One region of the Brevibacillus sp. AG genome, then DNA from elsewhere that is predicted to be linked to it. Evidence: riboswitches for the same ligand, from Rfam matches in the RefSeq annotation. Region 1 holds a riboswitch; the other holds the start of a gene.
What was found. Region 1 has a riboswitch for S-adenosylmethionine ahead of POF51_RS11715 (MetQ/NlpA family ABC transporter substrate-binding protein). Riboswitches for the same ligand answer to the same signal wherever they lie in the genome.
Positions count from the first base shown of each region.

Region 2: it holds a riboswitch for S-adenosylmethionine, as region 1 does, so the genes downstream of both, metK (methionine adenosyltransferase) here and POF51_RS11715 (MetQ/NlpA family ABC transporter substrate-binding protein) in region 1, are expected to answer to the same signal.

Region 1 is NZ_JAQMYO010000004.1:60,461-72,402, reverse strand. It holds gene POF51_RS11740 (ABC transporter permease) at 1-44, opposite strand, end outside; gene POF51_RS11735 (ABC transporter permease) at 50-871, opposite strand; gene POF51_RS11730 (nucleoside hydrolase) at 898-1,827, opposite strand; gene POF51_RS11725 (ABC transporter substrate-binding protein) at 1,915-2,988, opposite strand; gene POF51_RS11720 (hypothetical protein) at 3,186-3,542, opposite strand; SAM riboswitch class I at 3,763-3,865, shown strand; gene POF51_RS11715 (MetQ/NlpA family ABC transporter substrate-binding protein) at 3,968-4,798, shown strand; gene POF51_RS11710 (methionine ABC transporter ATP-binding protein) at 4,841-5,878, shown strand; gene POF51_RS11705 (methionine ABC transporter permease) at 5,878-6,540, shown strand; gene POF51_RS11700 (hypothetical protein) at 6,690-7,124, shown strand; gene POF51_RS11695 (YxcD family protein) at 7,112-7,405, shown strand; gene POF51_RS11690 (ABC transporter ATP-binding protein) at 7,581-8,444, shown strand; gene POF51_RS11685 (DJ-1/PfpI family protein) at 8,614-9,270, shown strand; gene POF51_RS11680 (siderophore ABC transporter substrate-binding protein) at 9,356-10,345, opposite strand; gene POF51_RS11675 (iron ABC transporter ATP-binding protein) at 10,450-11,208, opposite strand; gene POF51_RS11670 (iron chelate uptake ABC transporter family permease subunit) at 11,205-11,942, opposite strand, start outside.
Region 2 is NZ_JAQMYO010000004.1:404,231-416,172, forward strand. It holds gene POF51_RS13185 (NAD-dependent epimerase/dehydratase family protein) at 1-658, shown strand, start outside; gene POF51_RS13190 (accessory Sec system S-layer assembly protein) at 1,108-2,058, shown strand; gene POF51_RS13195 (SLAP domain-containing protein) at 2,152-3,114, shown strand; gene POF51_RS13200 (SLAP domain-containing protein) at 3,155-4,150, shown strand; gene POF51_RS13205 (S8 family peptidase) at 4,331-6,907, shown strand; SAM riboswitch class I at 6,969-7,070, shown strand; gene metK (methionine adenosyltransferase) at 7,204-8,409, shown strand; gene POF51_RS13215 (polysaccharide deacetylase family protein) at 8,560-9,576, shown strand; gene POF51_RS13220 (sensor histidine kinase) at 9,573-10,715, shown strand; gene POF51_RS13225 (response regulator) at 10,749-11,456, shown strand; gene POF51_RS13230 (glycosyltransferase family A protein) at 11,527-11,892, shown strand.

The DNA of each region.
Region 1 (11,942 bases):
ACGAGAGAGGTAAACAGGGCCAACCCGCGATTTTTCTCCTGCATAGTTTCTACCCCTTCGGATTTAATTTCGTCGCCAGCTTGTTCATGAAATAGATGACGACAAATGTAATGACAATCATGATCGTGGCAATGACGGATGCCAAATGCCAATCATTAAGCGTAATCGCATTTTGATACAGGAACGTGGAGATTACCCGCTGTTTTCCACCTAGCAGGGCAGGCGTGGTGTAGGCAGTCAAGCTTCCGACAAACACCAGAATGCTACCAATGATGAGTCCCGGTACACTAAGTGGCACAATGACCTTCCAGAAGGCAGTCAACTTGGAAGCACCCAAGCTCTCCGCCGCCTTCAGCAAATCTGGGTCGATGTTTTCCATCACCCCTACCAGCGTAATAATAATCAGCGGCAGGAACAGATGAATCAAACCAATCATCATCGCAGTCGGCGTATACAATATTTCCAACGGCTTATCGATGAGCCCGATTGCAAGCAGCGAGCTGTTCAATAAGCCCTTTTTTCCGAGAATAATCATCCAAGAGAACGACCGCACGACAGAGCTGGTCAGCAAAGGAAAAATCGCCAATGCCAGCAGGATGCCCTTTTTGCGTGGGCCTAGCTTGGAAATGTAGTACGCGGCAGGGAAACCGATCAGGACACACGCAATCGTCGTGACCAGACTGACCTGCAGCGTCGTCAGCATAATTTTCAGGAAGTACGCGTCTGTAAGAAATTGGAGATAGCCTTGAATCGTAAAGCTACCATCTTGATAAAAGGTGGACGCAATCGTCATCACAATCGGAATGACCATGAACAGCGTCAAAAACAGCACACCCGGCAACAGTAATAAATAAAGACCCGTTTTTCTCATCTGATTAACTCCTGTTCACGGTATCGTCAGGCTTTCAATGCGCCGATAAAACGCGCAAAGAACGCATCTGCATCTACGTCCAGACAGACGTTTATGTTCGGTTCTTTTTGTAGGCGGTTTTGAAAGTCGCAAACCGTTTGCCCATCACACAGCTCACTTCTCGTTTCGATATCTACATACAGCTTCCTGGTCGCCACCAGCTTCGGATCGAGTGCGACTGCGACAGCCAATGGATCATGCATGGCGCACGCATAGATGCCATTTCGTTGAAAATAACGATGGAGGTAGTCAGACGTACTCTGTCTTACATACTCGCCCATCGGTGTATCTCCTAGCTCACGAATATGCTCCTCGTTCAGCAGCACTCTTCGCGTCACATCCAGTCCAACCAGCGTCAATTGTGGGAATCCGGCATGAAACACAACCTTGGCCGCCTCTGGATCGACGTACATGTTATACTCCGCAACCGGCGTCACATTCCCGTGCTCGCGGACCACTCCACCCATGAAAATGACTTCCTTGACGTGTTGGACAAGCTCCGGGCATTTTTTCACCGCCAGTGCCAAATTGGTCAGCGGTCCCGTCATGATGAGCGTAATCTCGCCGGAATGAGCGAGTACGTTTTCCACGATGAAATCAGGAGCAAAGCCAGCAGTTGGCTCCTTGTAAACCGGAACACCTGCCAGAGCACCGCCCAAGCCATCTTCACCATGCACGGCATGCTCGAAAAACAACGGCCGCAGCAACGGTTCAGACGCGCCACAAACGACAGGGATTTGCTCGCCGACTTGCAAGAAATCGAGAATTTTGCACGTGTTTTCTGTGGCTTTTCGCAGCGACACGTTTCCATTCACCGTAGTAATGCCCACCAAATCGAATTGCCCGCTCTTCACAGCGAGAATGATGCCAAGCGCATCATCAATGCCCGTATCCACGTCAAGAATGATCTTTTGCACGAGTGGTCCTCCTCACATTCATTTCTCATGAAAATGAGGGTATATCCACAAATGTCTATACCCTCGCCCTTGTTTTTCTATCGCTCGTTATTGCGTGATTTCACGATTCCAACGGTCAATCCATGCTTTAGAGTGCTCGTTAACGAATTTCATGTCCATCATACGCAGCTTGCTTACGGTTTCTTCCCCGTACGTTACGCCTTTTGCTTCTTCTTCTGTCAGTTGAACCGTTTTGTTTACAGGGGAATCGATTTTTGCTTTTGCTGTTTTTTCCTGAACTTCCTTGCTCAGCTGGTAGTTGATGAAGTCTTCTGCGAGTGCTTTGTTTTTCGAGCCTTTTACGATGTTAACCGTATTCATGACCGCATATCCGCCGCTTGCAGGTTGTACGAAAACAGCTTCCGGAACAGCGGCTTTGATGTCTTTGAAGTACATTTCCATGATCGGTCCTACGCCGATTTCTTCTTGTCCAAACATGTTCACGTATTCGGAGGTCTTGTCGTAGAACTTCACTACACCTTGGTTAACTTCTTTCATTTTCGCGAAGGCTTGATCCTCGTTAAATTCTTTGCTGCCCGCTATCTGGGAAGCACTGTCGAGAACCATCGGGCCAGTTGTGGACGTAATGCTTGGCAATGTCAGCTTGCCCGCCAGTTCTGGGTTCCACAAGTCTTTCCAATCCTTGATCTCGGTTTTCACGAGCTTTGGATTGTAGGCAATCCCGAATTGGCCAATCGTGTAAGCTGGACCGTACTCCTCGCCCAGTGGTGCTTTGGCAATATCATAGATTTGATCCAGGTTTGGAATGCGGCTGCGGTCGATTTTTTCAAATGCGCCACTCTCAATTCCTTGCTGTGCATAGTAGTCAGAGAGGTAGATCAAGTCTACATCGGAGCTTCCTTGGCGAATTTTGTTCAGGCGCTCTGCATTGTTCCCGATTTCAAGTACGATTTTCACGTTATGTTCTTTTTCAAACGGCTCATATACTTCTTTGCGGAAAAAGTCTTCAGAGAAGCCCCATGTGGAGATGACCAGCTTTTGTGGCTCACCCTTGGCTTCGCCGCCAGCCCCACCCGCTTGTGGTTGATCATTGCTGCCACAGCCAGCGAGAGCCAGTGACATCATAGAAAAAGACAGGATTCCAGCAAGTAATTTTTTCATCGTAATTCTCCTCCAGTTGGGTTCATTTGATGACAAAATATGGTGGTACAATAAAAAGAAAAGTACCCTTGATTAGAACGTATCATTCTAAACAAGAGCACTTTTCTTCGTAAACAAAGAGAAGTGACACCCGTTTTTACGCAAAGTCTACGGTCTCCCCTTAAGATAGATCAAAAGAGAAAATCCGAACGATTGCGTCAGGTATTCAGTTCTGATTCAGCTAAAATAACATTCGTGATCGCCCACTGCGTAGGCGCATCATAGTCCCGTAGCACGGCTTCCAACGGCAACCCCATCTCTTCCTCCAGTCGCTCTCTCAGTCTCTTCTTATAAAGAAGGGACATGCGAAAATCGACTTCGAGCTTGAGGGCCGGCGCTTCTCCTTCCAACGCTTGTGAGCGCGGAGAGCGGCGATGCTTGGCTTGGAACGTAATCATCTGGTTTTCAATCGTGACTCGGAGCAAAGTCGTTCCAAATCCGAACAACTCTTTTGCTATCTCATTATAGATGGCAGACAGCTTTTTTCTGGTTTCATTGGAGTCCACTAGAGTCATGTCATCACCTGCGATAGCTGGTATCGGGTTCATTCGCTCTCATTATACATATGATTTTTTGATTCTTCAATAGAATATTCGTATTTAGATCAATTTCGCATTTTTCCACCAAGTCATTCGTTTGCAAAAACAGTTGACACCTAAAAAATCAGTCGTTATAATCCAACTATCCAAATAAGAATTAACCACAATGTTTGGAATGATAATTTCATAGCACATTCTCTTATGAAGAGAGGTTGAGGGACTGGCCCTATGACACCTCGGCAACCTATCGCAAACGATACGGTGCCAAATCCAGCGGAATTTATTCCGACAGATAAGAGAGGTATTGTTGCAGTGTGGTTACATACTCGCAGTTTTCGCCTCTTCTGTCGGAAGAGGCTTTTTTCTTTTCCATCTTACATCCAGAGAAAAGGGGTATTTTCATGAAAAAGACTGGTCTACTGCTCACTACACTACTGCTCGCTGCATCGCTCGTAACGGCTTGCGGCGGTAAACAAGAAGCTGCTCCTGCTAACGGTGGCACTGCTGCTGAACAAACCTCACTCAAAGTGGGCGTCACTGGCGGCCCGCACGAAGAGATTCTCAACAAAGTGAAAGAAGTCGCCAAAGGCAAAGGACTTGAAGTCGAAGTCGTCGTTTTCAACGACTACGTACAGCCGAACCAAGCTCTCGATAAAGGAAATCTCGATGTAAACAGCTTCCAAACCATCCCATTCTTGGCGAAGTTCAATCAAGATCATAAAACAAAAATTGTCGAGATCGGAAAAACCGTCACGTACCCGATGGGCCTGTACTCCACCAAGCATAAAAAAGTCGAGGACATCCAGGCAGGCGGCGTTGTCGGCATTCAAAACGACCCAACCAACCGAGCACGCGCCCTGCTGCTCTATCAGGCAGCTGGCTTGATTAAGCTCAAAGATGGCGTGGGCGACAACGCAACACCACTGGACATCGTAGAAAATCCAAAAAATTTGCAATTCAAAGAGCTGGAGGCTGCTTTCCTGGCACGCTCGTTGAGCAACGTAGAAGTCGCTTCGATTAATACGAACTTCGCAATGGAAGCTGGCTACTCCCCGAAAAAAGATGCGATCTTCGCTGAGACGGCTGACTCTCCCTATGTAAACATCTTGGCAGTCAACGAAACCAACAAAGACAACCCTGCTGTCAAAAAGCTGGTGGACATTTACCGTTCGGAAGAAGTGAAAAAATTCATCGACGAACGTTTTGAAGGAGCTGTACTGCCGTCCTGGTAAGATCGACGCCAGGAACATCAAGAACAACAAGGAGAACTCGTTATGATACAGCTAACCGATATTCATAAGTCGTATCAAGTAGGAAACAAGCAGGTAGAAGCATTGAAGGGCGTATCCCTTCAGGTGGAAAAAGGGCAAATCTACGGGGTTATCGGCTTTAGCGGAGCGGGAAAAAGTACCCTGCTCCGCACCATCAACCTGTTGGAGAAGCCGACCAGCGGTTCTGTGATCGTCAATGGCCAGAACATGCTGACCCTCAAGGAAAAAGAGCTGCGGCAAGCTCGCAAAAAGATCGGGATTATTTTTCAACACTTCAACCTGCTCTCTTCCTATAATGTCTTTGACAATGTGGCGGAAATCTTACGGATGAATCGCGTCCCCAAAGATGTCATTAAACGCAAGGTAGAAGACCTTCTCGGCTTGGTTGGCTTGTCTGATAAAGCAAACGCTTATCCTTCTCAGCTATCCGGTGGACAAAAGCAACGGGTGGGTATCGCTCGTGCACTTGCGACTGATCCGGAAATCCTGCTCTGTGACGAAGCGACTTCTGCTCTCGACCCGCAGACGACTGAATCGATTCTAGAGCTGTTGCTCGACATCAATCGAAAGTTCAACCTGACCATCGTGCTCATTACGCATGAAATGCAGGTCATTAAAAAAATCTGCGACCAGGTAGCCATCATGGAAAACGGTGTCGTCATCGAGCAAGGCTCTGTTCTGGATGTTTTCAGCAATCCGCAAGAGCAAACGACCCGTAATTTTATCAAAACGGTTTTCGACGATCAGGTACCACAGGAGATTTTGTCCAAGATAAAAGAAACCGGACCCGTTTCCAAAATTGTTCGCGTTGCCTTTCGCGGGGATGCCGCTCTCGATCCTGTTCTAGGAACACTCTCTGCACGTTTTCCGATTAGCACCAATCTGTTGTACGGCTCTATTACGACCATTAAGGGAACGGCACTCGGCATTTTGCTTTTGCACATTTCTGGTGAAGACCAGGCCATTCAGGATGGCATTCGCTTCTTGCGTGAATCCGTCTACCGCGTAGATATTGTGTCACCAGAGGAGGTACGGAGCTAATGGAGCGTTTGATTGAAATGATTCCGGTATTCGGACAATCCCTGCAAGAAACCGTCATCATGGTTGGGTTTTCATTATTCATTGCGACATTAATCGGGATTCCGCTCGGGATTTTGTTAGTCATCACACAGGCGAATCACCTTTTCCCGAACAAAATCATCTATCACACCCTGAATACGATCATCAACATTGTGCGCTCGCTGCCTTTTATTATCCTGATGGTTGCGATCATTCCTTTTACGGAGTTGATCGTGGGCACTTCGATTGGGATTGAAGGAGCAATTGTGCCGCTCATCGTCTATACCTCGCCTTACATCTCACGCTTGATGGAAACGGCCCTGCATGACGTCGATCGTGGCGTTATCGAAGCATACCAAGCGATGGGCGCATCCCGGACGCAGATTATTTTTCGCATCATGCTGCGTGAAGCACGGCCTGGTATCGTCCTCTGCCTGACGATTGCGACGATCGGCTTGATTGGCGCTACTGCTATGGCGGGCGCAGTCGGTGCTGGTGGGCTTGGCGATCTCGCCTTGCGCTACGGCTATCAGCAATGGGACATCGAAGTCATGATCATTACCGTCATTATTCTCGTCGTCTTGGTCCAGCTCATTCAATCGTTGGGTAACTGGGCAGCCCGAAAACTGAAAAAGAGTGCGTAAAACGAAGAACCCCTGACATGATCGCTTGTCAGGGGCTTTTTTGTAGGTATTTAGACCGATCGCCACTGAAAGCTCGTTGGAATTTCGTCTGATATTCATGTAGACTTATATATACAAGTCATTAAACTGAGAGGGGCTACTCAAATAACATGAAAAAACTCATCATGATGTTGGTTGCCGTAATGCTCGTACTCGCTCCGGCCGGAGGATTCATTGATCATGCCGACGCGAAAGGCTATAAGTCCGGGAAAAAATCCTTCAACTCTAATACGGCTCCTACGAACACGCAAACACCTAACAAAGCAGATACAAATGTAAATGCTTCAACAAATAAAGGTACAACAACAACTCCTGCTGCTACAGCAAGCAAAAGCGGTGGATTCATGAAAGGTCTCATGATTGGTGGTCTGGCTGGTTTGCTTTTCGGATCCCTGTTCGGTGACATGGGTATCCTGGGCTCCATCCTTGGCTTCATGATCAACCTGATGGCGATCCTCGCTGTGATTATCCTGATCCGTAAAGTGATCGTTTACTTCAAAACCAAGCGTGAGAAAGAACAGGAACTGAACGCATGGAAAAGATAACATTTTCCGAACAAGATATCATTAATGCGATCTGTATTCACGCAGCCTACAAAAAGCAGTTGAAGCCACAAGACATCTCCGTCGAACTGATGTGGGACGAAGAATACGGCTTTTCTGCTGAAGTAGACTGGATGGATCGCCAACAAATCTTCATCGAGATGAATATGATTGAAGCGATTCGCTACTATCTGGAGACCCAGATGCAGCGCAACCCTTATTCCGCCGGTATCGAGTTGGTATTGGACGACGAACAAGGGATCATCGCTCATATCACCTACTAACACTGGATAATCATTTGTTAACCCAAGGCCAATTTGTTCACGCATGTGAGCAGGTTGGCTTTTTACTTATTGAATTTGACCTCATTACGTTATATACTTTAACTTAGTGAAAATGATTATCATTACTACGGTTGATTATATACGTACATACTTTTTAAAAAGGAGTTGGCCCATTGTGGAGCGCTTATACACGCAAAAGCTGGACATCGGATACGGTGAGCTTTCCATTGTCAAAGACTTGAACATCAGCATTCCTTCTGGAAAAATCACTGCACTGGTCGGTGCAAACGGTTCTGGTAAATCGACGATCCTCAAAACTCTCGCCCGGATTATGAAGCCAACAGGCGGACAAGTATTTTTGGACGGAAAATCGATCCACCAGCAATCGACCAAGGAAGTCGCCAAGCAACTGGCGATTTTGCCGCAAAACCCAACCGCACCCGATGGCTTGACCGTGTCTGAGCTCGTTACCTATGGCCGCTTCCCCCATCAAAAAGGCTTCGGCTCTTTGACCAAGGAAGACAAAGAGATCATAAGCTGGGCTATCTCCATGACCGGCATGTCCGATTTCCATGATCGTCCGGTTGACCAGCTATCCGGCGGTCAGCGCCAACGCGCATGGATTGCCATGGCTCTGGCGCAAGGAACAGACATCCTGTTCCTGGATGAACCTACGACCTTCCTGGATATGGCTCACCAGTTGGAGGTTCTCAAGCTCCTACAAAAGCTGAATGACGAAGAAAATCGTACGATCGTCATGGTCGTCCACGATTTGAACCACGCAACCCGTTATGCACAGCACATGGTTGCAATCTCTCGCGGTACCGTTGTCGCTGAGGGAAGCCCTGCTGAAGTCATGACGCCTGAGATGCTGCGTAAGGTATTCAACATCGAAGCAGACATTCTAATTGATCCTCGCACGGGTGTACCGCTCTGCCTCCCTTATGAGCTGTCTCATGCTGTGGATCAAAAGCAACCAAACGAAAACACTACCCAACCTGTTTACACGGAAGAGCGCAAGCTGGTTGGAGCCAGATAATTGTTAGATTCCGCAAGCAAAAAGCCGGTTTTCACCACGTTTTATGGTGTAACCGGCTTTTTGCTATACCTACTTGCAGTTAGTCACAACTCCGACATACATATACCCTGTATATGTATGTTAGTATTTGTTTGCAAGAAAAATATCCCATTTCAAAGGAGAGATCATCATGAAGGTTGCCATCTTGCTTTTCGACGGCATCACCGCTTTAGATGCAATTGGTCCATACGATGTATTCGCTGCTACGCTGAAATGTGAAGTGAAGTTTGTCGCTAAGAAAAAAGGGTTAATCAAGCTTGACTCCAATATGGGCTATTTACATGCCGATTACAGCTTCTCTGAAGTTACGTCCGCTGATATTCTTGTAGTTCCCGGTTGCAGTCCGCCCAATTATAAAACCCCTATGAATGACGAAGAAACTCTACAGTGGATTCGCCACATACATGAAACAACGAAATGGACTACGTCTGTTTGCAATGGCTCTCTGATCTTGAGCGGCGCAGGCTTGTTACATGGAGCTGTAGCCACCACTCATTGGGGGTCCTTCGAACTGCTCCAATCCCTTGGAACCACTCCAACAGAGGAAAGAGTCGTTCGTCAGGGCAAAATCGTTACAGCGGCCGGTGTTTCCTCTGGTATCGACATGGCCCTCCAATTAGTTGCATGGGAATTGGGAGAAGATATGAGTAAAGGAGTCCAATTGATTTTGGAATACGATCCCCAGCCACCGTTTGACTCGGGTTCACCTAAGAAGGCACCTGCTTTATTGGTAGAACAAATCAGAGGGATGTTACAGGAGTTTGCAAAACGGGAGCCCCGGGTATAAATCAGCACGTTCAAAAAAATGAAAAGGCGACAGCCCAGGGAATGTCTTACTCCCCTCGGCTGTCGCCACTTTCTTTTCTAGCCTCTTACCACTTAACTTCTTTCAGAACTTCGTCTGCCATGCCAGCGGTAGATACCAATCCGCCACCAGACAAGTACCAGTTGCTAGAATCCAGGTAAATGATGTTGCCAGTCTTGAATGCTTTCGTGTTCTTAATCAGGTCGTTTTCTACAGTTTGCTGTGTAGAAGTAGACACTTCTTTATTCTTGGAAATCGCGTTACCACGATCAATTACGAACAGGTAGTCTGGATTTTTTTCTGCGATATATTCAAAGGAAACGCTTTGACCATGGTTTTCTACAGAAATGTTTTTGTCTACAGGCGTAAATCCGAATTCACCGTGCAGGATACCAAAACGGGAACCAGCGCCGTAAGCGTTCAGCTTGCCTTCGTTAACCATAACGATCAGAGCAGTCTTGCCGCTTGCCGTTGCTTTTGCATTCAATTCCTTGATAGATGCATCAATTTTGCCCAACTCTTCTTCTACTTGTGCTTCTTTACCGAAGATGGTACCCAATGTTTTCATGTTCTCTTTGAAAGATTCCATGTACTTCGCATTGTCTACACCCATGAAGATGGTTGGAGCAATTTTGTTCAGTTCTTCGTAAGCATCTTGTTGACGTCCAGAAATGAAGATCACATCTGGTTTCATTGCATTGATTTTCTCAAAGTCTGGCTCTTTCAAGCCACCAACGTTTGTGTATTTCGCATCTTTGAACTTTTCCAGGTATGCAGGGATGCTGGAAGACTGTGCAACACCCGCTACTTCGATACCCAATTTGTCCAAGGAATCCAGAACACCGTAGTCAAATGCTACAACGGTTTTTGGATTCTTTTTCAGTTTTGCTTCACCCAATTTATGCTTGATCGTAACGTCTTCGGATGTTTGTGCAGCTTCAGGTGCTTTTGTTGCGTCTGCCGCAGGTGTTGCAGGAGCGGCGTTATTGGAGCCGCATGCAGCTGTGAATACAGCCAACAGTACTGCCATAAACAGCATGAGTAATTTTTTGTTCACTTCTCTCACCTCTATATAGAATGTAAAAGTATATAAAATTATTGATAGCTTGCTGATGAAACCCCCGGCAGGCCATCAAAATTTTAACGATAGGAAGATGGAGCTTACGCGAAATAGACACAGATTTTATTTTCTTCAATGTCTTCGATATGGATATCCATGTCATAGACATCTTTCAAGATCGGTCGTGTGATGATCTCGTCTGTAGTGCCTTCCTTCACGACCTTGCCATCCTTGAGAGCGACGATATAATCCGAATAGACGGAAGCGAAGTTGATATCGTGAATGACAATGACAACTGTTTTGCCCCTTTCGTCTACCAGACGTCGCAGCACTTTCATGATCTGGACGGAATGCTTCATATCCAAATTGTTGAGCGGCTCATCCAAGAGGACGTATTCCGTATTTTGAGCGACAACCATCGCGATGTAAGCGCGTTGACGCTGACCTCCACTCAACTGGTCGAGGTACTTGTGTTGAATGTCCGTGAGCTCCAAATATTGGATAGCCTCGTCTACATACTTCCAATCCTCTTTTGTCAAATTGCCTTGTGAATACGGGAAGCGACCAAAGCTGACCAACTCACGAATCGTCAACCGCACCGTAATGTGGTTCGATTGCTTGAGAATCGAGATTTTCTTTGCCAGCTCACTGCTCTTTGTCTGTCCAATCTCCTGACCCTCAATGAAAACCTCGCCTTGATCCTTGGTCAACAGGCGACTAATCATCGATAGCAGCGTACTCTTTCCGGCCCCATTGGGTCCGATAAAAGACGTGATTTTCCCCTTGGCAATCTTCACTGAGACATTTTCCACGACATTTTTGCTACCATACTGTTTTGTGACATTCCGGACTTCTATCACGCTTTATTCTCCTTTAGCAGAAGATAGATGAAGTAAACCCCACCAATAAAGTTGACGATGACACTGAGCGTCGTGGAGAACGCTAGTACACGCTCCACAATCAACAAACCGCCAACCAGTGCAATCACACTGATTAAAGCCGAGCCCAGCAGCAAGTATTTATGCTGATAGGTTTTCATAAACTGATGGGCGAGATTCGCTACCAACAGTCCAAGGAAGGTAATCGGTCCAACGAGCGCTGTCGCGATCGATACGAGAATGGCAATGACGACGAGAAACCGCTTGATGACAAAATCGTACGGAATCCCCAAATTGATCGCCTGATCCCGACCGAGTGATAACACATCCAAGTACTTGATGTATCGCCAGAAGTAAATCATGATTCCGATGACCAGAACAAAGCTCGTAATCAACAGGTCTGTTTTTACATTGTTGAAGCTGGCGAACATTCGGTCTTGCACAACCAGAAACTCATTCGGATCAATCAATACTTGCATGAACGTGGACAAACTGCTGAACAATGTGCCCAAGATCAATCCGATGAGGAGCAGGAAGTAAATATTTTCCCCTTCCCTCTTAAACAGGAATTTGTAGAGCAAGCCTGCGAAAAGCACCATCCCACCTGTCGAGATCAGAAAGTTCACGTTGTTGTTCATCAAGGTGAAATGAGTGGAGCCAAACACAAAGATCACAAATGTTTGGATGAACATATAGAGCGAATCGAGGCCGATGAT
Region 2 (11,942 bases), 340 kb from region 1:
TCAGGTCAATTTAACAGGGCTACTCAATCTTTTAGAAGCAGCTCGAAAGCATCAAGTAAGAAAAGTAATATTTGCTTCGACAGCTGCTGTATACGGAATGCCAATCGAATTGCCTATTAAAGAGAGTCATCCGCTGAAGCCAGTTTCTCCGTACGGCTTAACGAAAAAGACATCAGAAGAATATTTGAGGATGTATCATGAACTTTATGGTATCGATTTTACTATTTTACGATATGCCAATGTTTATGGCCCAAGGCAGTCTTCAAATGGAGAAAACGGTGTCGTCTCTATTTTCACTGATTTATTCAGCAGAGGAGAATCACCGATTATTTATGGAGATGGGAGCACCACGCGTGATTTTGTGTTTGTAAAGGATATCGCTAGAGCAAATGTACTTGCACTGCAAGCAGGAGATGGAGAAATCTTTAATGTTTCCACAGGAGTTTCTACAAGTTTAAACGAGCTGTACAACCTGTTTAACAATTTATTAAGTGGACAGGGAGCACCTGTTTATGTAGATTCCAGATTAGGTGACATTAATCATTCTGTTTTATCTAATTCTCACATTATGGATAAATTAGGGTGGGTGCCTAAAACAAGTTTAACTGATGGCATTCGAGAGACGTTGGATTGGAAACTACAATTAGCGATTAGGTAATTCTCCGTTTATGTAAACAGGAAACGTGGTAATCAAATCTGAAGGTCCAGCCAGTAACAGGCAGGTCCTTTATTTTTTTGTACGTATATTGTTTATCCCCATAATAGAAAAAAGACCAACTGAGCTGGTCAGTTGGCAAATGGTGCTTCCCCAAGTTATTTGTTTAGACACTTATATTCTAGCAATGTTGAATAATATTGTAAACTTTAACATCTTATAGGTGCCGAGCTATGAAGTAAGGATACCTTTCCATTCCTTGACATCATCTGCTTCATACGGGTATCCTAACATAACTACTATTACGAATGGCTCTGTTCTATGGTTGCACAAGCCGTATATTTGCTGTTTGTAATGCCAAGTTTTCTATGTTGCAAAAGGATGTCACTATGCTATAGTGGATGACGAATGCAAACTGTATATAGATGTAGAGAAAAGTTGGGAGCGACGATATGTTATCCTTCTTGAAGAATTTAATGGGGAATAAACCAACAGCGAAAGAGGTACAAGAGCAGGTTCAGGAGGAATCGATCTTGTCCGCTTCTGATACCGCACAGTCACATCAAGAAGAAAGTCAGGTACAGGATGCAACTTCTGGCGTCATCACAACGCTCTCCCTGCATGAATCATGGGAAGATAAGCTTAGTCAACAGGAGAAGTATTCGCTCTCCTTTATGGCTCAAGAACTGACTCCATTGCAGGCGGGGAATATCTCTCTGGCAGGAACTGCTCTTGTTCCACATGATGAAGGGATTGAAGTAACAGCGTTCATCCGGAACAGTTCTGATGAACCTGTGCAGCTGAATGAGACGACACTGGTGGTACTGTTCGGTGATCAGGAGTTGTTTACCCGCCAGACATTTGATCTGAGCGAGATCGGGGAAATTCCACCACGTTCCGCAAGACCGTGGTCGGTTGTATTTGATAGAGAACACTTCCTGAAAGTGGATGTTCTTCTGGCAAATTGGAAAATTGCTTTTGAATTGGCGGAGAAGAAAATGGTTCTGCCACACCAATTGGAGCTAGAGGAATCCTGGATTAAGGCGCTATCTGAAGAACAGAAAACTTACTTGATTCAGTTAGCCAAGAATCTTCCTGCATTAAAAGAGGGAGAGGTCAATATCCAGAGTGTACAGCTTGGGCGTTCGTCAGAAGGCGATCTTCATGTCATGCTTCTGATACGCAACGGTTCTGCGCAGCAGACCCTTTCCCTGGAAAAATTGCCGTTGGCGCTGTTTGATGCCAGTGGAGATAAAGTGGCAGAAGGCTTATTTGAACTGGACGGCTTGACTGTTAATGCAAATACCAGCAAGCCATGGGTGTTTATTTTTCCGCCGTCAAGCATCCTAAAGGAAGCACCAGATTTGTCGCGTTGGAAAGTGAGCGTACCCCAAGGAGCTTGATTTTTTGAGTGGCCAATTTGCATGGGCTAGTCTAAAAAGTTTATGATGATAAGAGAAGCTTCGTTCGTGCCCGGACGTGTGAGGAGGTATCATATGTTTTCTTTTATGAAGAATTTGTTAGGTAAAGATCAACAGAAGCGCTCCCTGGAGGATCTGAAAAAGGAGATTCAGGAAGAGTCGACAATTGATTTAGCTTCCATGACTAGCAACGAAGTCGAAATGGATAGCAATGGTGGACCAGAAAAGTCTGCTACGAAGGCTGAGAAAATTCGAACTGAGCTATCGTTGAGCCCGATATGGGAAAGTGAGCTGGATTCGGAGAAAAAGTATACTCTCCGCTTTTTGCAAGCTGAATTGCCTGAGATGGTACCAGGCATGATTAGCGTAACAGGCTTCAGTATGATTCCACAGCCAAACGGAATGACTGTCGCTATGTTTTTCCGCAACGCCACAAATAAACCTGTGCGTATTAAAAACGTAGGATTAGCGATTTATCTGGACGACAAGCCTTTTGCGCGGATGAGAGTGGATTTGTCAGATATGGAGGCTATTCCACCGCATTCCAGCCGTCCATGGGAGGTTTTGTTCCCGGAAGAAAGCTATTTGCATGACAATTTCACCTTTAGCCGTTGGAAAGTGGTAATGAAGGCCGGCAGAAATTCACATGTTTGGCCTCGTACACTGGAGCTTGATCCTGAAATGGAGAAGCGCATGACTGATCGTCAAAAGGATCGTCTGGAAGCATTGACACAGTCTTTGCCGTTAGTTCCTATTAATACGGTGGAAGTAACGGGTTTTGACATCCGAAAGACCGAGGAAGGGAACCTGGTAGTAGCCATGCTTTTCCGAAATGGTCTCAACCATGATTACCATCCGGAAAAACTCAAATTTACGATTTCGGATTCGGATGGAGATGTAGTTGCGACAGGTTCTCTGGATGCAAGCTCCATTCGTGTAAAGCCTGGAAACAGCCGTCCGTGGCTGATTGTATTCCCACCTAAATTTGTGAAAAAGCCTGATGCCGACCTGAAAAGATGGGCGCTTTCTGTAGAGTAGATCGCACATTTTTTAGGGATGGGAAAGAGGAGGTTGCTATATGAGTTGGTTATTGGAAAATTGGTTTGGTTCCAAAGAGAGCTTGGAGCAAGTACGCGAAGATATTCATGAGAATCTTCATAGAGAGTTTTATCTGGGTGTATCTGGACTGGATAATCCGCAACAATCTGCGAACCGTGTGAACTCGAAGGAACTGTTTTTGGTGATGAATGGTCCTTGGGAAAATCAATTGGATGACGCTGAGCAGGAGCTATTGCAATACGCGCATGATGAAATGCCTCCGGTTGTTCGTAACGAAGTCGGTATTATTCCGTTCTTCACGCAGGTTACCAATGATGGTTATCTGGTTCTTGTTTACATTCGCAATGCGACAGACCGCAGTGTTTTGCTACAAAAGCTTCCGTTGACTTTGGTTACGGAGGACGGAGAAGAGGTCGCGAAAAAAACGTTTGACCTGATTTCCTCAGGACCAGTAGGAGAAATGTCCAGTCGCCCGATGGAATTTATGTTCCGTTGGGATGAGTTCGACCGTATCCCTGAAAAAGAAATACCTCTGATGCTGACTTTTATCAAGCCAAAAAAGCACGGAGTAGAGGATAACCAAAATTATAACTGGGGTCTGAGTGCAGATGAGTCGGAGCAGTATCTGCAACAGGCTGAAGAGAAGAACCCCATTGCAGAGGGCGAAGTAGATTTGCAAGTCCTCGATATCAAGCCTGGTGAAGATAACGGCTTGAAAGTTATCGTTGCTTTCCGTAACGGATTAGGAAAACGTCTGGAGTTTACCGAAGTGCCAATTATTGTTCATGATAAAGCTGGCGATACGGTAGCACGCGTACACTTCACGTTGGAAAACATGAAGGTAGAAGCGAACAGCCATCGCGTGTGGGCGTTCGATATTCCTTCCTCTTCCTTTAAAAAAGAAGCGGTAAATATTGCGGAACTGACTGCCTTTATTCCGAAAGCGCAACAACGAAAAAAAGAAAAAGCTCAGGTAGCACCTGAAGTAGAAGACAATAAAGGTTTGTTACAGTAAGGAGAAAACCCTTTTTGCCGATGGTGAAAAGGGTTTTCTTCTGTGAGAATGTCCCAAATATTGGAGAATGAGGGTTGCGTGTCCCCCTTTTCATCCGCTATGCTAAAGACCAGATTACAAATACCTGAATTCCTTTTAGACTGCTACTTTTGCAGGGGAGAGAAGGAAGGACTGTTTTACATGAAAAGATCAGTGAACATGTCAGTGACTGTTACATTAATGGTCACGCTCATTATGGCTAACAACCAATCAGTCTTCGCAGCAGCACCTCCGGCATCCAATGACTACTATTTGACCAACCAGCTACATCTAAGTCAAATTAAAGCAGATAAAGCTTGGCCAACCGTAAATAGCAATGAGCAAATTATTATTGCTGTATTGGATACTGGGGTAGATTATAAACACCCTGATTTAAAGGGCAACCTTTTACCTGGTGTGAATCTCGTCAATGCTGGGAAGTCAGCACAGGATGACAACGGGCACGGCACAGAAGTAGCCGGTGTTCTTGCTGCTAGTGGAAATAATAATATCGGTGTTTCAGGTGTTCTTTGGAATGCCAAGATTTTACCGATTAAAATCTTGAATAGCAAGGCGTCATCGGATGAAGAACTGATTGCAAAAGGTATCAATGTAGCTTTGGATCGTGGTGCCAAAGTTATTGTGATGTCCGTTAGCAGTATGGCTTACTCCAAGTCGTTGGCAGCTGCTGTACAACGAGCGGAGAGAAGTGGAGCCGTTTTGGTTGCAGCAAGTGGTAATGAAAGTAGCCGTGTGGCGTATCCAGCTGCCTATCCAACAGTGGTAGCGGTAGGGGCTGTGAGGAGTAACAATGAAGTCTTGTCTCAGGCAAATACGGGGCCGGAACTGAATTTGGTGGCTCCTGGGTTGAATGTATACACAACGAAGCTAGGGGGAAAATACGGCTCGTTTAGTGGTACTTCAGCAGCGGCACCGCAAGTAGCTGGTGCAGCTGCGCTTATTCTCGCTCGGCACCCTAATCTCAGTCCATTTGATGTGAGGCAATTGCTTTATCAAACGGCTACTGACTTGGGGGAGAAAGGATGGGATCGGAAGACTGGATACGGCTTGTTAGATGTCAACAAAGCAGTGAAAACGGCACTTTCTTACGACTTTTTAGAACCGAATGATTCTCCTTCCAAAGCGAAGGCGTTTCCGATTGAGTCACAAATACGCGGCAATTTGGGTCCAAAAGATACCGTAGATTGGCTGAAGATGGACATCCCTTACGATGGAAAGGTCAGCTTTACGGCTACAGTAACATCGGGTATTTCTTCGGCGATGGCTGCTACCTTTTACCCTGAGAATCGTCAACCGATTACACAGTACTTCGGGAATGGCGATACGATAACGGTCCCGGTCAAGGCAGGAAGTATGAACATCCGCTTAATGCGCAATGGAGGCGTCAACAACGCTTTTAACTACGTGTTGACGAGTAAATTTACGATCAACCCTGACCGAAATGAACCGAACGATACACAAGAAACGGCCAGACCGCTTGTAGGGAACCAAATCAGTGTAACAGGCAATTTTCATGATGAAGGCGATCAGGATTGGTTCTCTTACTATGTTCGCGAGTACGGGCATTTAGATGTCACTGTAAGCCCTGACAACAAGAGAGTGGATCTGTTGCTGGGTCTTGGCAAACAAGCGCCTGGTCAAAAAGCAGTAGTCTGGGATCCTCTATACGATAATGGGACAAGGGTCAATCCGACAGAGCGGGTCAGTAAAGAGGTGTCCCCGGGTAAATATTACATCCGTGTGAGCGAGTATTCGCGGAATGCAGTCAATGGCGAATACCAGCTGGATTTGGGGTACACGCCAGTTAAAAAAGATTTCAATGAGCCGAATGATACCTATCAAAAAGCGTCTCCGTTAAGCGGTGGGACAGTGATGTCAGGAACAATTCCGACAGCAGCTGATCCCGACTGGTTCCAATTTACTGTCAATAGCGAATCATATGTGACATTCCGAGCGCCGTATATTCCTGTGGATAGTGGCTTTCGTTTCGCACTCTACAGCGATCGAAACATGAACTATGCGCTTGCTTCGACGAACGAGGTAGCCGAGCTTTCCAATAGTGGGAATGAAGTTATCGGTTTGCGCTTGCAGCCAGGAAAATACTATGTACGTCTCAATAGTGGTACTTCGTTCAAATATGATTCGTACCGACTCACGGTGACGCAGCAGAAATTGATAGCGGGCTATCGAGATATTTCGGACCACTGGGCGCGCTCAGAGATCGTCAGACTTAGCTCTCGCGATATTGTAAATGGATTCAATGATGCTTCGTTCAAGCCGAATCAGGCAGTGACCCGTGCAGAGTTTGCGACGATGCTGCTTAAATCGATGCGTGCGACCGGTTCCAAGGTAGCGACTACCTATACAGGAAACACGACCTTCCGGGATATGAAAAAGCGGCACTGGGCGTATCACAACCTAGGTGTAGCCTATCAATTAGGAATTTTGAAAGGGTACCCGAAGAATGAAATGAAGCCGGATCAGCCGATATCGCGTGCAGAGATGGCGGTCATGATCGCGCGGGCACGTGATGTTTTAATGTATAACCGTGGTACCTCGAATTATCAGGATGTGCCAACGAGTCATTGGGCTTCTCCTGCCATTGAAGCTTTGACATCTAGAAATTGGCTCAGTGGTTACGGTTCTTCCTTTAAACCGAATGGAAGGGCAACTCGTGCAGAGGTAGTAGTGGTACTTTCTAAGGCCTATCAAATATAAGTAAATTTTTTCCTATTGACATCTCTGAAAAAAACAATTATTCTATTATCCGTAATGGATACTCTTATCCAGAGCAGGCGGAGGGACTGGCCCTATGAAGCCCGGCAACCGATCTAGAGCGGTGCTAACCAGCAGAACGGACATCTGTTCTGGCCGATAAGAGGATGAAGGAAGCAAAAAACGCTCAAACCTTTTCCTCCTAAAAAATGGAAAGGGTTTTTTATTTGCGTTTACGTAGATAAAATCCTGACTCGGCTACCACACTATTTGTATGAGGTCAAAGGAGGTATTTTCTCATGGCTTTGCAAAAAGGTCGTCGTCTGTTTACATCCGAATCTGTAACCGAAGGACATCCGGATAAAATTTGTGACCAAATTTCCGACTCCATCTTGGATGCGATCCTGTCCAAAGATCCAAACGCTCGCGTAGCTTGCGAAACTTCCGTAACTACTGGTTTGGTTCTCGTAGCAGGAGAAATCACTACAAACACTTATGTAGATATCCAAAAGCTCGTTCGTGAAACCATTCGTGAAATCGGTTATGACCGTGCGAAATTCGGTTTTGACGCTGACACTTGCGGTGTTATTACTGCAATTGGCGAGCAGTCCGCTGACATTGCACTTGGTGTAGACCAAGCATTGGAAGCACGCGAAGGCAAAATGACTGACGCTGAGATCGAAGCAATTGGTGCTGGTGACCAAGGTTTGATGTTTGGTTTTGCTTGCAATGAAACACCTGAGCTGATGCCACTTCCAATCAGCATGTCCCACCAATTGGCTCGTCGTCTGACTGAAGTACGTAAAAACGGAACACTTGCTTACCTCCGTCCTGACGGAAAAACACAAGTAACCGTTGAGTACGATGGCGACAAACCAGTTCGTATCGATACAATCGTTATTTCTACCCAACATGCTCCTGAAACAACTCTGGAGCAAATCAAGCAAGATCTGGTTGAACACGTAATCAAACCAGTTGTTCCAGCTGAACTCTTGGACGCTGATACCAAATACTTCATCAACCCAACTGGCCGTTTCGTAATTGGCGGACCACAAGGGGATGCTGGCTTGACTGGCCGCAAAATCATCGTAGATACTTACGGCGGTTATGCTCGTCATGGCGGTGGTGCGTTCTCCGGTAAAGATCCGACAAAAGTTGACCGTTCCGGTGCTTACGCAGCTCGTTATGTAGCGAAAAACATCGTGGCTGCTGGCCTCGCAGACAAATGCGAAGTACAAGTTGCTTACGCAATTGGTGTAGCACAACCAGTTTCTATTGCAGTAGATACATTCGGCACAGGTACGATTTCCGAAGAAGCTCTGGTGAAATTGGTTCGCAAACACTTCGACCTGCGTCCTGCTGGTATCATCAAGCAGCTCGACCTGCGTCGTCCTATCTACAAACAAACAGCTGCATATGGCCACTTCGGACGCAATGACCTGAATGTTCCTTGGGAGCAAACAGACAAGGCAGAAATCCTGAAGCAAGAGGCTGCTCAACTGTAATAACATGAATGACATAAAAAGAGCCTGGTGTTGCTACTGGGCTCTTTTTCATTTTAGGAGCAAAGTCATCCAATTATTGGGCCAATTGTTGCACAGGAATTTGTAGGACTGTGTCGAATCTCCTAGTGAGGAAGTAGAGGAGGGGTTTTTTTGCCGAACAGAAGGCTCTTCCTGATCGTGTTTCTTACTTTTTTGTTTTTTGCAGTGGCTATTGGGTTGTTAGGCGAATCTTTTCTGGAAAAAAAGAATAAACAAGAAGTGCAACCTTTTCCCCAAGTGGATACGTCTATAAGCATAAGTGAGACAAAAAATGCTGAGCCAAACGTCACACTAATTGAAGAAGCAGCGGTTCAAACGAAAAAGTGGTATAACAATCAGGTTGTGGTTTTGACGTACCATCATGTCACGGATCAATCGAATCAGCGGTATGTCATAGCTCCTGATCAATTTGCCCGACACATGAAATTTTTGCATGATAACGACCTGAATCCGATTTCGTTGGATGAGTTCCTGCGATTTATGGAGACGGGTACCTTACCGACTGAGAATGCTGTTTTGATTACGTTTGACGATGGGTATGAGAGTTACTACACAGAAGCATTTCCGATCTTACGTACATACGGCTACCCTTCAGTGAACTTCGCGATTGCGGGGCGCTTAAGAGATGTAGCTGATCGAAAACGGGAGAATATGACGCCACCACTTACGCGTCAACAGGTTAACGAAATGATTCATTCGGGACTGGTTACAATCGGTTCCCATACGTACAGTCTGCATGAAGAGGAAGAACGAAATGAGTGGGGCGATCTTGGCCCAGAAACAGCTCCGGTCTATCTGAAAGACTTGCAGCGTCTAGAGGAAGAAAAAGAGTACAGGGACCGACTCTATGTGGATTTCAGTATATCTCGCGTTAGTTTAAGCGAATGGATGAAGCAAGAGATCCAAGTCATCTCGTTGCCATTCGGCTACACAAGTCCAGTCGTACTGGAGACAGCTCGTCAAGCTGGCTACCGCTATGTATTTACATCCAATCGTGGATTCGTAAAACAGGGAACAGATCCGTTTGCCATTCCACGCAATGACATGGGACTGCGAGATGTTGAAGAAGAGCACCTCCAACAGTTGTTCACGAAGGCTAAAAATGAGTTTGAAGGAGAGCAATCATGAACAAAGCGATAGACATCAGCGTGCTGGACGGGGTGATCAAGCGAACGATTGAAACCGTAGAAACGAGTAAAACCCAAATATTTGATATAGCTGAAAACGCCAGACAGCATGGCAACTCATTGAAGTTTGATTTACATGAACTTCGACAAGAAATTTCCAAAGTGATTCAAAAGGTCGATGCGCTTGAACTTGCGTATCGCAAATCGCGCAACAAGCTCGTGTTGGTCAGTCGTAATTTTCATATGTACACGGAGGAAGATATCCGGGTTGCGTATGAAGAGGCGAGCCGTATTCAGGTAGAGCTGTCCATTTACCGCGAACGGGAAAATAATTTGAAACGCAGAAGAAATGATTTGGAGCGTCAACTGCGTACCTTGGAAGAAACCATCGTCCGTGCAGAAAAGCTGGTTTCTCAAATGGGCGTTGTGCTAGGTTACTTGACGGGTGACTTAAGCAAGATAGGCGAGGCGCTGGAATCGGCTAAGCAGCATCAGTTGATGGGCTTAAAGGTAATCCAGGCTCAGGAAGAAGAGCGCAAGCGTGTCGCGCGCGAAATTCACGACGGTCCAGCTCAATCGATGGCGAATGTCGTGCTGCGTTCGGAAATTGTAGAACGCATGTTGAAGAACGAGCGCATTTTGGAAGCGCAAATGGAACTTCATGAGCTGAAGGAAATGGTACGCCTGAGTTTGGCGGATGTTCGACGTATTATTTTTGATTTGCGTCCAATGGCATTAGATGACTTAGGGCTAGTACCTACCTTGCAAAAATATATTCAAACGTGTGAAGAGCGTATTCAGTCTTCCATCGATCTGGTAGTATTCGGTGTGGAGCCTCCTTTGCGCAGTTCAGTAAAGGCTGCGATCTTCCGTTTGGTTCAGGAATGTCTGAACAATGTGGAGAAGCACGCAGGGGCTACGACAGTTCAAGTGAAGCTGGAATTTGTACAAGATTCGTTAAGTCTTGTCGTCAAAGACGATGGAGTCGGATTCGATCTGGAAAAACGCATGGCGAATGGCAACTCTTTTGGACTCTTGGGAATGCGGGAGCGTGTACAGCTCTTAGAGGGAAGTGTTGAGATGCAATCCGCTCCGGGAGAGGGAACCAAGGTTATATTCCAAATACCGATAAAATTGTGACATGATACGTAAATAAGTACTGGGGGATGAACCATGGATAAGAGACAGCAAGAACTCCGCATCGTGATTGTAGATGACCATCAATTATTTCGCGAAGGTGTAAAGCGAATATTGGAAATGGAAGATGATTTCAAGGTCGTCGGGGAAGGTGCGGACGGAGGAGAAGCCACAGTATTGGCGGAAGAGCACAAGCCGGATGTCTTGTTGATGGATATTAACATGCCGAACATAAATGGCGTTTCTGCTGCAGAAAATGTGATTTCGGTAAGCCCTTCTACTCGTGTGATTATGCTCTCGATTCATGATGATGAGGGATATGTGTATCGTACACTCCGCGCTGGAGCGTCTGGCTACTTGCTGAAGGAAATGGGAACGTCAGACCTCGTTGACGCTGTACGTGTAGTGGCGAGTGGTGGTGCATACATACATCCGAAGGTGACGGGCAAGCTGATTGAAGAATTCCGTCGTCTGAGCGAGCAGGAAGGGACGGCAGAGCGTAGCTTCTCCGTAGATGAATCACAAGCCATCGATCCAAAAGTGATCGAGTCGCTTACCCGTCGCGAGCGAGAAGTATTGCAGCTGATGGCAGAAGGGAAAAGCAATCGTGCCATTGGGGAATTCTTGTTTATTAGTGAAAAGACGGTTAAAAATCACGTTAGTAGCATTTTGCAAAAGCTCAATGTACAAGACCGGACACAAGCTGTTGTCATCTCCATTAAAAACGGCTGGGTGAAACTGTAGGAAGCGCTTCCTATTTGCACGCTGTTCAAGCCGTGCGGCATACCTTGGTATAGGAGGAGGTATGACCGTGATGGAAGAGCTGATTGTATGGCTTTTGGCAGCATTTGGATGCTCCTCTTTGTTGGTAATGATCGCGGAGCGCTGGACCAATCGGACGGATAGCGCGAGCGAGCTCCCGCATGAGCATTATCGGTTGCTGGTGCGCAATTCGGAACAGGTGCTGGAACGTGTAGTGCGGAGTCTGCTGTTTCGCTCGTATTGGAGTGGCAGACCTATCCGAATTACCTTGATAGATGATGGATCAGACGATGATACGAAACAGATGACAGCTGTCTTGAATCGTTATCCGTACGGACAATGTTTGGGAGACGGACAGGAGGATATGGCGGCTGGAACCATCGTCATTGATCTGCGGGAGAAAAAAGAGGGAGCATAAAAGTTTGTTAAGCGTAAATATTACGAGCTGTCGACAATAGATCGGCGGCT